DNA from 2 places in the Kribbella sp. NPDC003505 genome. Region 2 is predicted to be linked to the other one. Evidence: riboswitches for the same ligand, from Rfam matches in the RefSeq annotation. Region 2 holds a riboswitch; the other holds the start of a gene.
The links. A riboswitch is a leader RNA that binds a small molecule or an ion and turns the genes downstream of it on or off. The one in region 2 is predicted to bind FMN.

Region 1 (5,360 bases), on a different contig from region 2:
CTCACGGCGACCGACCCGTCCGACCGGCCCGCCTCCGCCGCCGCAGCCGGCCGCCTCCTCGCCGAAACCGGCACCCTCCCATCACCAGGCACCGATCCCTGGGCCCACACCCCCGACGCCCCAGAGGTCTTCGACCAACTCCCACCACTCCCACCCAACTGGGCCCCCACCCCACCACCCGACCAGCCAACCTCGGCCACCCGCACACCGGCAGGCCAGACCACACCGGCAGACCAGACCGCACCGGCCGGTCAGGCCATGCCGACCGGGCAGGCGGCGCCGGTTGGTCGGGGGACGCCGGTTGGGCCGGTCGGGCTGGTTGGGCCGTCCGCGCCGTCCTCGCCGTCCTCGCCGTCCTCGCGGGGTGTGCCGGTTGGGCAGGTTGCGCCGGTCGGGCAGGGCGCGCCGTCCGGCCAGAGTCCGGCGATTGGGCAGGTTGGGCCGACTGGACAGGCCGCGCCGTCCCTGCGGGGCATGCCGGTTGGGCAGGTCACGCTCGTTGGGCAGATTGCGCCGTCCGGGTCGTCCGGGCGGGGTCGGGTGTTGTGGGTGGTGGCTGTGGCTTGTTTGGCTGGGGGGATCGGGTTGTTGGGGACGGCCGGCTGGCTGCTCTTTCGCTGAGCGGTAATTCGCCGGACCTGGGGCGTGTGGCGTGGAAGACTTCTGGTGATGGATCCGTCAGTGGTCACCGCGCCGACGACGGGTCGGCTGCGGTTTCTGATCGCCGCGCTGGCGATCACGACGACCGTCGGGTACGGCGTGCTCACGTACGCGTTCAGCGCCCTCGTCGGCCCGATGAGCCACGAGCTGTCCATCTCCACCACCACCGCGGTCGGCGCCTCCACGATCGCCGTGCTGGTCAGCGGCCTCATCTCGATCCCCGTCGGTCGACGGCTGGACGTCCGGGGCGGGCGCGGTCTGATGACGTCCGGCTCGGCCCTGGCCGCGGCCGCCGTCCTCGGCTGGTCGCAGGTCCACAACACCGTTCAGCTGTACGCCGTCTTCGTCCTGATCGGCGTCGCCTGCGCGATGGTCCTCTATCCGCCCGCCTTCGCCGTCGTGGTCGCCGTCGCGGCCCCGACCGCCCGGACGAATTCGATCCTCACGATCACGATGGTCGGCGGACTGGCCAGCTCGATCTTCATCCCGCTCACCGGTTACCTCGCCCACAGCCTCGGCTGGCGCTCCGCCCTCGTCGTCCTGGCCGGCATTCTCGCCGTCACCACAGTCCCGCTGCACTACCTCGCCGTACCGCGGCAAGCGCCACGGCCGGCCACCATGCGGCACCCGAAGTCACCGGCCAGGGTCCTGCGCGATCCTGGGTTCTGGCTGCTCGGCGGCGCATTCGTCGTACACAGCGCGGCGCTGGCCGTGATCGCCGTCCACCTGGTCCTCTACCTCGTCAGTCTGGGCCACCCGCCGGCGCGGGCGGCGAGCCTGGCGGGGCTGCTCGGCCTGATGTCGGTGACCGGGCGGCTGGTGGCCAGCGTGTCCGCCCGGTGGTTGCCGATGGCGACGATCACGGCGCTGATCCTGGTCGTCCAGGGAGTCGCGGTCGCGCTGCTGCCCGTGGTCGGAGCGCACGTCGGCGGGGCGATCGGGTGCCTGGTGCTGTTCGGCCTCGGGTTCGGCGTGTCGTCGATCGCGACCCCGGCGATCCTGCTCGACCGGTACGGCGCGAGCGGCTTCGGCACCATCGCCGGGATGCTCGGCACCCCGACCACGATCGCGAAGGCGGTCGGGCCGCTCGTCGGCGCCGGGGTGGCCGGCGCGTTCGGGTACCGGCCGCTGATCCTCGCGGTGGCCGCCGGCTGCGTGCTGGCCGGTGCGGCGCTGGCCCTCACCCGCCGGCTGGTGCCGCCGGCGTCGACCAGGATGTGACCTGGGTCGTGGTGCGGGTTGCGGCAGAGGGCATACTTGAAGCACGAGTGAACCCACTCGCGTGCTCCGGGGTCGGTGTAATTCCGAGCCGGCGGTAACAGTCCGCGACCCGGTCGCTGCGGTACGGCGATCGGTTGACCTGGTGGAATTCCAGGACCGACGGTGAAAGTCCGGATGGGAGGCGCACGCGGTCGACGGGTGCGCTCTGGCGCCCGACGGCGCGGAGCGTGGGCTGTGACGGCCCACGCGACGCGGTTTCCGGTGGGCGGCGGAGCGGACGTGCCGGCCGGAGGCCCCGGAGTGCGTCCGTGACGACGAGGGGCCCGAGCAGTGAACGACGCGTCGCCGATCGACATCGCCTGGATGAGGCGTGCTGTCGAGCTGGCTGCGAGGGGTGTCGGCAGCACCCATCCCAACCCGGTGGTCGGGTGTGTGATCACCGGCCGCGACGGGCATCCGGTGGGCGAGGGCTTCCATGCCGTTGCCGGCGGCCCGCACGCCGAGGTCGAGGCGCTCCGGATGGCCGGCGCCCGCGCCCGCGGTGGTACGGCGTACGTCACGCTCGAGCCGTGCAACCACACCGGCCGGACCGGTCCGTGCGCGGACGCCCTGATCGAGGCCGGGATCGCGCGCGTCGTGTACGCCGTACCCGACCCGAACCGGACTGCCGCGGGCGGCGCCGAGAAGCTGCGGGCCAAGAACATCGAGGTCCAGCAAGGGGTCCTGCGGTACGAGGCCGAGGCGGTCAACCACGTCTGGCTGCACAGCGTGCGGGTCGGGCGCCCGTTCGTCACCTGGAAGTTCGCGACGACGCTGGACGGGCGGTCCGCGGCCCCGGACGGGACGAGCAAGTGGATCACCGGCCCGATCGCGCGGGCCGACGTCCACCGGCTGCGGGCCGAGTGCGACGCGATCGTCGTCGGCACCCAGACGGTGCTGAACGACGATCCTGAGCTGACCGTCCGCGACGAGAACGACGTCCCCGCGGCGCGGCAGCCGCTGCGGGTGGTCGTCGGTGACCGCGAGATCCCGCCGACCGCGCGCGTCCGCAACGACCGCGCCGAGACGTTGCTGCTGCCGACCCACGATCCCGCCGAGGTGCTCCGGCAGCTGGACGACCGGCAGATCCGGCATCTCTGGCTCGAAGGCGGCCCGACGCTGGCCGCCGCGTTCCTGCGCGCCGGTCTGGTCGACCAGATCGTCGCGTACGTCGCCCCGGCCGTGCTCGGCTCCGGCTACGCCGCGGTCGGCGACCTCGGCGCGGAATCGATCGACCACCTGCGGCGGTTCAAGCTAGCGGACGTCACCCGCCTCGGCGACGACGTCCGGCTGACCCTGGTTCCTCTGGGAGGAAAGTAGATGTTCACCGGCATCATCGAAGAACTCGGCACGGTCGAGTCCCTGGACCTGCTGGATGGTGACGCCGCGCGGCTCACCATCCGCGGTCCGAAGGTGACCGAGGACGCCGCGCACGGCGCCTCGATCGCGGTCAACGGCTGCTGCCTGACGGTGGTGGAGTACGGCGGCGGCCTGTTCACCGCCGACGTCATGCGCGAGACGCTGCAGCGGACCAGCCTCGGCGGTCTGGAGAAGGGCTCGCCGGTCAACCTCGAGCGGGCCGTCGCCGCGCACGAACGGCTCGGCGGCCACATCGTCCAGGGCCACGTCGACGGCACCGGCACGATCGCCTCCCGGACCCCGGCGGAGCGCTGGGAGGACGTCCGGGTCGCGACGTCCCCGGAGATCCTGCGGTACGTCGCCGAGAAGGGCTCGATCGCGATCGACGGCGTGTCGCTGACCGTGACCGACGTCGACGACGCGACCGGCACGTTCGGGGTCAGCCTGATCCCGACCACGCTGGAGCTGACCGTGCTCGGCGCGAACAAGGTGGGCGACACCGTCAACCTCGAGGTCGACGTGATCGCGAAGTACGTCGAGCGGCTGCTGACCGCGGGCGCCGGGCAGGACAACGGAGGCGAGAAGTGAACGCGATCGACTGGCTGCTGCACTCCCAGGTGACGATCGCCGGGTCGCCCGTGCTCGTCCGGGAGATCGTCGGCAACGTGTTCGGTCTGGCCAGCGCACTGTTCGGCATGCGCCGGCTGGTCGCGGCGTGGCCGGTCGGCATCGTCGGCAACGTGCTGCTGTTCACGGTCTTCGTCGGCGGGATCTTCGATACCCCGCAGGACAAGGACCTCTGGGGTCAGGCGGGCCGGCAGGTGTTCTTCGCGCTCGTCAGCCTGTACGGGTGGTACCGCTGGTACCAGACCCGGCACCACGGCGCCGACAAGGCTGTGCAGCCGCGCTGGGCAACCGCGCGCGAGCGGCTCGAGCTCGGCGGTGTCGCCGTGGTGCTGTACGCGATCTCGTATTTCGTGCTGCGTGAGCTCGGCTCGTGGGGCCCGCAGTGGGACGCGTGGATCCTCACCGGCTCGATCCTGGCGACGTACGGGATGGCGCGCGGCTTCGTCGAGTTCTGGCTGATCTGGATCGCCGTCGACGTGGTCGGCGTACCGCTGCTGGTGCAGGCCAAGTTCTACCCGTCCGCGACGATGTACATCGTGTACGGCCTCTTCTGCGTCCTCGGGTTCGCGTCGTGGTGGAAGATCCAGAACCGTGAGCGGATCCAGACTCCTGAACCGGTGGTGGTGGGTTAGATGGGTGACGTGCTGAAGCTCGACACGATCGAGCACGCGATCGAGGAGATCCGTGCCGGGCGGCCGGTGATCGTCGTCGACGACGAGGACCGCGAGAACGAGGGCGACCTGATCTTCGCCGCGTCCAAGGCGACGCCCGAGCTGCTGGCGTTCCTGATCCGGTACAGCTCCGGTGTGGTGTGCGTGCCGATGGAGGGCGCGGAGCTCGACCGGCTCGGGATCCCCCTGATGACGCCGCACAACCGCGAGCGGATGCGGACGGCGTACACGATCTCCGTCGACGCGCGGGACGGCATCTCCACCGGAATCTCGGCCGCCGACCGGGCGCGGACGATCCGGGTGCTGGCCGATTCCGCCTCGGAGCCGTACGACCTGGTGCAGCCGGGACACGTGTTCCCGCTGCGCGGACGCGAAGGCGGCGTACTGGTCCGGCCCGGGCACACCGAGGCGTCCATCGACCTGGCGCGGCTGGCCGGGTTGACGCCGGCCGCGGTGATTTCGGAGATGGTGAACGACGACGGCACCATGAAGCGCGGTCCGGAACTGCGGGAGTTCGCCGACGAGCACGGGCTCGTGCTGGTGTCGATCGACGACCTGATCCGGTACCGGCGTCGTACCGAGTCCCAGATCCAGCGGGTCGCGACGACGACGCTGCCGACCCGGTACGGCGATTTCGTTGCCCACGGCTACCGGAACGTCGTGGACGGGTCGGAGCAGCTCGCCCTGGTGCGCGGCGAGATCGGGGACGGGCCGACGCTGGTGCGGCTGCACTCGGAGTGCCTGACCGGCGACGTGTTCGGTTCGCTGCGGTGCGACTGCGGG
Region 2 (5,360 bases):
TGGTCGGCTCGGTGCACCTGGTCGAGACGTTCGAGTTCTTCCACACGCTGCGCAAGAACAACTGGGAGGGCGTGTGGCAGCTCGACCAGTTCCCGTTCCGCGAGGACAGCGTGCAGGCCGCGAAGCAGGCGATCACCTTCCTGAAGGCGGTGCACCACGCGCTCGACGTCCTGGACGAGGAGGCGCTGGCGGCGGCGCAGGCGTCCCACGACGCCCTCGCCGCGCAGAAGCTGGTCCAGAAGGTCCTGCTGAGTTCGATGGCTGAGCAGGCATGAGCGATCGTATGACGCTGACAGTCGAGCACGCGACGCTGCCGGTGCTCGGGCGGCTGCCGATCCACAGCAGCCGCGCCGAGCAGATCGTGCACATCGCCGAGGCCGCCCAGCAGATCCGGATCCAGGACCTGAAGCTGGTCCACCACGCCGGCGCCGGGCACATCGGCGGCGACTTCTCCGCGATCGACATCCTGGCCACGCTGTACGGCGCCGTGCTCGACATCTCGCCCGACGCGGTCGACGACCCCGAGCGGGACCGCTTCATCCTCAGCAAGGGCCACGTCGCCGGCGCGCTCTACACGACGCTCGCCGCGTTCGGGTTCCTGCCGGTCGAGGAGCTGGCGACCTTCCTCAAGCCGCTGTCCGCGCTGAACGGGCACCCGAACCGGAACAAGGTCGCGGGCGTCGAGGCGAACACCGGTCCGCTCGGGCACGGCCTGCCGGTCGCGGTCGGTCATGCCCTCTCGGCCAAGCTCGACGTCTCGCTGCGGCGGACGTACGTGCTCGTCGGCGACGGCGAGCTGCAGGAGGGCTCGAACTGGGAGGCGATGATGGCGGCCTCGCAGTACCAGCTGGACCGGCTGACCGTGATCGTGGACCGGAACCGGCTGCAGCAAGGCGCGACCACCAAGGAGACCAACGACCTCGACCCGCTGCCGGAGAAGGCGGCCGCGTTCGGGTTCGCGGTGGTCGAGGTGAACGGCCACGACCACGGCGAGCTGCTCGACGTGCTGTCCGCCGTACCGTTCCGCCCGGGCAAGCCGACCTTCGTGATCGCCCACACGCACAAGGGCCACCCGATCTCGTTCATGAGCAACAACGTCGCCTGGCACCACCGGGTGCCGGACGCGGCGGAGTTCCAGCAGGCGCTGACCGAGCTGGAAGCTGTTGCTCCCGGATATGCCAAGGAGCCGGCATGACCGCCGTAGAAACCCCTTCCATCGCTGACCAGCCGCGGTACGACTGCCGGGACGCGTACGTCGAGACGCTCGCGGAGCTCGCCGAGGCCGATCACCGAATCGTGGGGGTGGTCAACGACTCCGTCGGGTCGAGCAAGCTGAACAGCTTCCGCAAGGCGTTCCCGGACCGGCTGATCAACGTCGGCATCGCCGAGCAGGACATGGTCGGGGTGGCGTCCGGGCTGGCGAACGGCGGCCGGATCCCGTTCGTGTCGGCGGCGTCCTGCTTTCTCACCGGGCGTGCGCTCGAGCAGATCAAGGCCGATGTCGCGTACTCGAACACCAACGTCAAGCTGTGCGGGATGAGCCCGGGTGTCGCGTACGGCGAGCTCGGCCCGACGCACCACTCGATCGAGGACATCGCCTGGCTGCGCGCGATCGACGGCCTGCGGATCGTCGTACCGGCGGATCCGGTCGAGACCGCGGCCGCGCTGCGCTGGGCGGCCGCGGCGCCCGGGCCGGTGTTCATCCGGGTCAGCCGGATGAGCGTGCCGAAGGTGTACGCCGACGACTACGAGTTCCGGCTCGGCAAGGCGATCACGGTCCGCGAAGGCAACGACGTGACCGTGATCAGCAACGGGACCGTGCTGTGGCGGGCGCTGGCCGCCGCGGAACGGCTCGCCGCGGAAGGGATCTCGGCGCGCGTGCTGTCGATGCCGACGGTGAAACCGCTGGACGTCGACGCCGTGGTCGCGGCCGCGCGGGAGACGGCCGGCATCGTGACCGCCGAGGAAGCGGTGCCGGGCGGCGGGCTCGGCGGCGCGGTCGCGGAGACCGTCGTCCAGCATCACCCGGTCCGGGTGTCGATCCTCGGTATCCCGGAGTTCGCACCGACGGGGTCGGCCGGCTACCTGCTCGACCGGTACGGCCTGTCCGCGGACGGCATCGCCGACGCCGCCCGCAAGCTGCTCAGGCCAGGTAGCTGACGAGATCCGCGATCGAGATCATCGCGAAGCCATGAGCGTCGGCGAAACCGCGCAGATCGGCGCCGGTCATCAGGGTGCCGTCGTCGTTCATGAGCTCGCCGATCACGCCGACCGGCGGCAGTCCGGCCAGCCGGACGAGTTCGACGGTGGCCTCGGTGTGACCGGGCCGCTGCCGGACTCCGCCGTCGACGGCGCGCAACGGCAGGATGTGGCCGGGCCGGATCAGGTCCGCGCGCTGCGCCGAGGGATCGGCCAGCACGCGGACGGTCCGCGCCCGGTCCGCGGCGGAGATGCCGGTGCCGACGCCGGTCGCCGCGTCGACGGACACGGTGTACGCCGTCCGCAGGCTGTCCTGGTTGTCCGGCACCATCAGCGGCAACTCGAGCCGGTCCAGGATCTCCGGCGCGGCGGGCGCGCAGACGTAGCCGCTGGTGTGGCGGACGAGCAGGGCCATCAACTCGGGGGTCGCGAGGCTCGCGGCGAAGGTCAGGTCGCCTTCGTTCTCGCGGTCCTCGTCGTCGACGACCACCACGGGTCGCCCGACGGCGAGCTCGGCGACGGCGCGCTCGATGGTGTCCAGGCTGGTGACGGTGTTCACGGTCGTTGTCCTCTCGGCAGTGCACGCAGAGCACTCCGGGGGGCAACGACAAGCCCACGCCCCCGTTTCCGAGGACGTGCGACTGCCACGTGCGTCTTCCCATCCGGACTTTCACCGTCGGTCCTGGAGTTCCACCAGGTCAACCGCTCCTCCTCGCGGAGTCACGGGTCGCGGACTGTCACCGCCGGCTCGGAATTTCACCGACCCCAGAGCACGTGTGTTCTTCTCGGCAACAGCCTAACGGCAATCAGCAGATCAGGAGTGTCATGTCCATCTCATCCGTCTGGCACCCGATCGAACTCCCGGCCACCGGCGACTGGGTCGAGTTCGAGCACGAGACCGGTCTGCGCCTGCGGCGCCCGACCTTCTGGGACGGCGCCGGCCCGGAACAGGTCCGCTCCGCGCGTGGTGGTGTGGGGCGGAAGGTTCGGTTCGCGGCGCCGCTGCCCGGCCGCTGGCGGTGGGCGGCCGGCGGCGGGTCCGCCGTTCCGCCCGAGGGCGGGGAGTTCGACGTGGCTCCCGCACCTGCCGGCGAGAGCAATCCGTTCTACTTGCACGGGTTCTGGCGGATGTCGCCCGGCGGGCGCAGTCTCGTGTATGCCGACGGGACACCGGCGGTCCTGGTCGCCGACACAGCATGGGCTCTGCCCTGGCGCGCTACCCCGGAGCAAGTGCGTGAGTATGCCCGGGACCGGCAGTCCAAGGGTTTCAACGCAGTGCTGCTGATGACCGTGCAGCCGGACATGCGGGCAGTCGGGCCGCGCGACCGCACCCAGGACGAAGGCTTCGACGTCGGATTCGAGGACCTCCCGGACGGCCACCTCAACCAGCTGAACGTCGAGTACTTCCAATACCTCGACCTGCTGCTGGAGATCCTCGTCGAGCACGGCATCGTTCCGGTGCTGCAGCCCGTGTTCCAGGGGTTCGGCTGGAAGGGGCTCGACGTCGCCGGCACCGTCGTACCGCCGGAGGAGTACGCCGCCTACTGCCGGTACCTCGTCGCGCGGTACGGCGCCCGGCCGGCGATCTACCTGGTCGGCGGCGACGGCTCCGGAGCCGAGCCGCAGACCGCGGCCGGCGGCGCCGAGGTACACGCGGTCGACTGTTACGAGCAGCCGACCGGCATCCACTACCGGCCGCACATCCGGGCGGCCGCCCATCAGGACGCCGAGTGGCTCGATTTCCAGTGGTGCCAGACCGGCCACACCGGCGAGCACGTCCCGGAGCGGGTCGCCGACATGTGGCGGAACCACCCGGTCAAGGCGGTCGCGAACGGCGAACCGACGTACGAGCACACCGGCCGGACCGGTGTGGCCGAGGGCTGGTGGCAGGGCCACGAGGCGTGGAGCAACCTGTGCGCGGGCGGGACGATGGGCGTCGTCTACGGCGCGGGCAGCCTGTGGCAGTGGCGGCTGCACAGCGAGGAGCCGGGGCACTCCGAGTTCTTCCTCGCCCCCGGCGCCGGCTGGCGGGAGGCGATCGGCTTCGAGGGATCGACGTACGTCGGGATGCTCGGCAAGATCCTGAACGGACTGCCGACGACCGACATGACGCCGGACTGGACTCGGGTGATCTCGGGCCGCGCCCTGAGCACCGTGGACGGCGGCCTGATCGTGTACCGCGAGAACGGCGGCCCGGTGATGGTGTTCGACGACACGGTCCCGCTGAACTACACGATCGTCGACCCGCGCGACGGCTCGGTCGTCGCGACCGGCCGGCGGGACACGCCGCGAAGTCCGCTGCCTGACGCCGGTGGCGCACCGCGGGTCTACATCTGCCTATAGTCCAGGTTGATCGTCTTGAAGGGGAGCGCCGTGAACAGCAACCGTGGTGTCCGCCAGCCCGGGCTGGACGAGCTGCGGCTGCTCGCGAAGGTGGCCCGGATGTACCACGAGAAGGGCATCCGGCAGCCGCAGATCGCCGCCGAGCTGAACCTGTCCCAGGCGCGCGTCTCCCGGATGCTGAAACAGGCCGTCGAGGTCGGCATCGTGCACACCGTGGTGACCATGCCGAGCGGCGTGCACAGCGACCTCGAGGACGAGCTGCAGGGCCGGTACGGGCTGCGGGACGCCGTGGTCGTCGACACCCTCGGCGTGGGCGACGACGTGCTGCCGGCGCTCGGCTCGGGCGCGGCGGCGTACCTGGACATGACGCTGACCGGCGGGCACGTGGTCGGCATCTCGTCGTGGAGCGAGACGCTGATCAGCGCCGTCGACCGGATGCCGCGCAAGAGCGTCCCGGTGGTCGACAAGGTGGTCCAGATCGTCGGCGGGCTGGGCGACGCCGCGGTGCAGATGCAGGCCACCCGGCTGACCGCGCGGTTCGCCGAGCTGACCGGCGGGATGCCGGTCTACCTGCCCGCTCCCGGGCTGGTCGGCACCCCCGCCGTCCGCCGGGCGATGATGAACGATGTGTCGGTTCGGGACGTTCTGGGCACGTGGGGACAGCTCACCGACGCCCTGGTCGGGATCGGCAGCCTCGAGCCTTCGCCGCTGCTGCAGCGCAGCGGCAACGCGGTCGCGGAGGCCGACCAGGACGAGCTGCGCCGGCTCGGTGCCGTCGGGGACGTGTGTTTCCGGTTCTTCGACGAAGAGGGAAAGCT

Region 1: linked by a shared signal. The riboswitch ahead of ribD (bifunctional diaminohydroxyphosphoribosylaminopyrimidine deaminase/5-amino-6-(5-phosphoribosylamino)uracil reductase RibD) and the one ahead of ribB (3,4-dihydroxy-2-butanone-4-phosphate synthase) in region 2 are both predicted to bind FMN.

The regions. Positions count from the first base shown of each region.
Region 1 covers NZ_JBEXNA010000010.1:278,864-284,223, forward strand. The annotation lists gene ABZX12_RS31095 (protein kinase) at 1-621, shown strand, start outside; gene ABZX12_RS31100 (MFS transporter) at 670-1,881, shown strand; FMN riboswitch at 1,939-2,072, shown strand; gene ribD (bifunctional diaminohydroxyphosphoribosylaminopyrimidine deaminase/5-amino-6-(5-phosphoribosylamino)uracil reductase RibD) at 2,212-3,240, shown strand; gene ABZX12_RS31110 (riboflavin synthase) at 3,241-3,867, shown strand; gene pnuC (nicotinamide riboside transporter PnuC) at 3,864-4,538, shown strand; gene ABZX12_RS31120 (bifunctional 3,4-dihydroxy-2-butanone-4-phosphate synthase/GTP cyclohydrolase II) at 4,539-5,360, shown strand, end outside.
Region 2 covers NZ_JBEXNA010000004.1:63,914-69,273, reverse strand. The annotation lists gene ABZX12_RS13900 (TIM barrel protein) at 1-275, shown strand, start outside; gene ABZX12_RS13895 (transketolase) at 272-1,195, shown strand; gene ABZX12_RS13890 (transketolase C-terminal domain-containing protein) at 1,192-2,160, shown strand; gene ribB (3,4-dihydroxy-2-butanone-4-phosphate synthase) at 2,144-2,758, opposite strand; FMN riboswitch at 2,844-2,977, opposite strand; gene ABZX12_RS13880 (DUF4038 domain-containing protein) at 3,025-4,542, shown strand; gene ABZX12_RS13875 (sugar-binding transcriptional regulator) at 4,573-5,360, shown strand, end outside.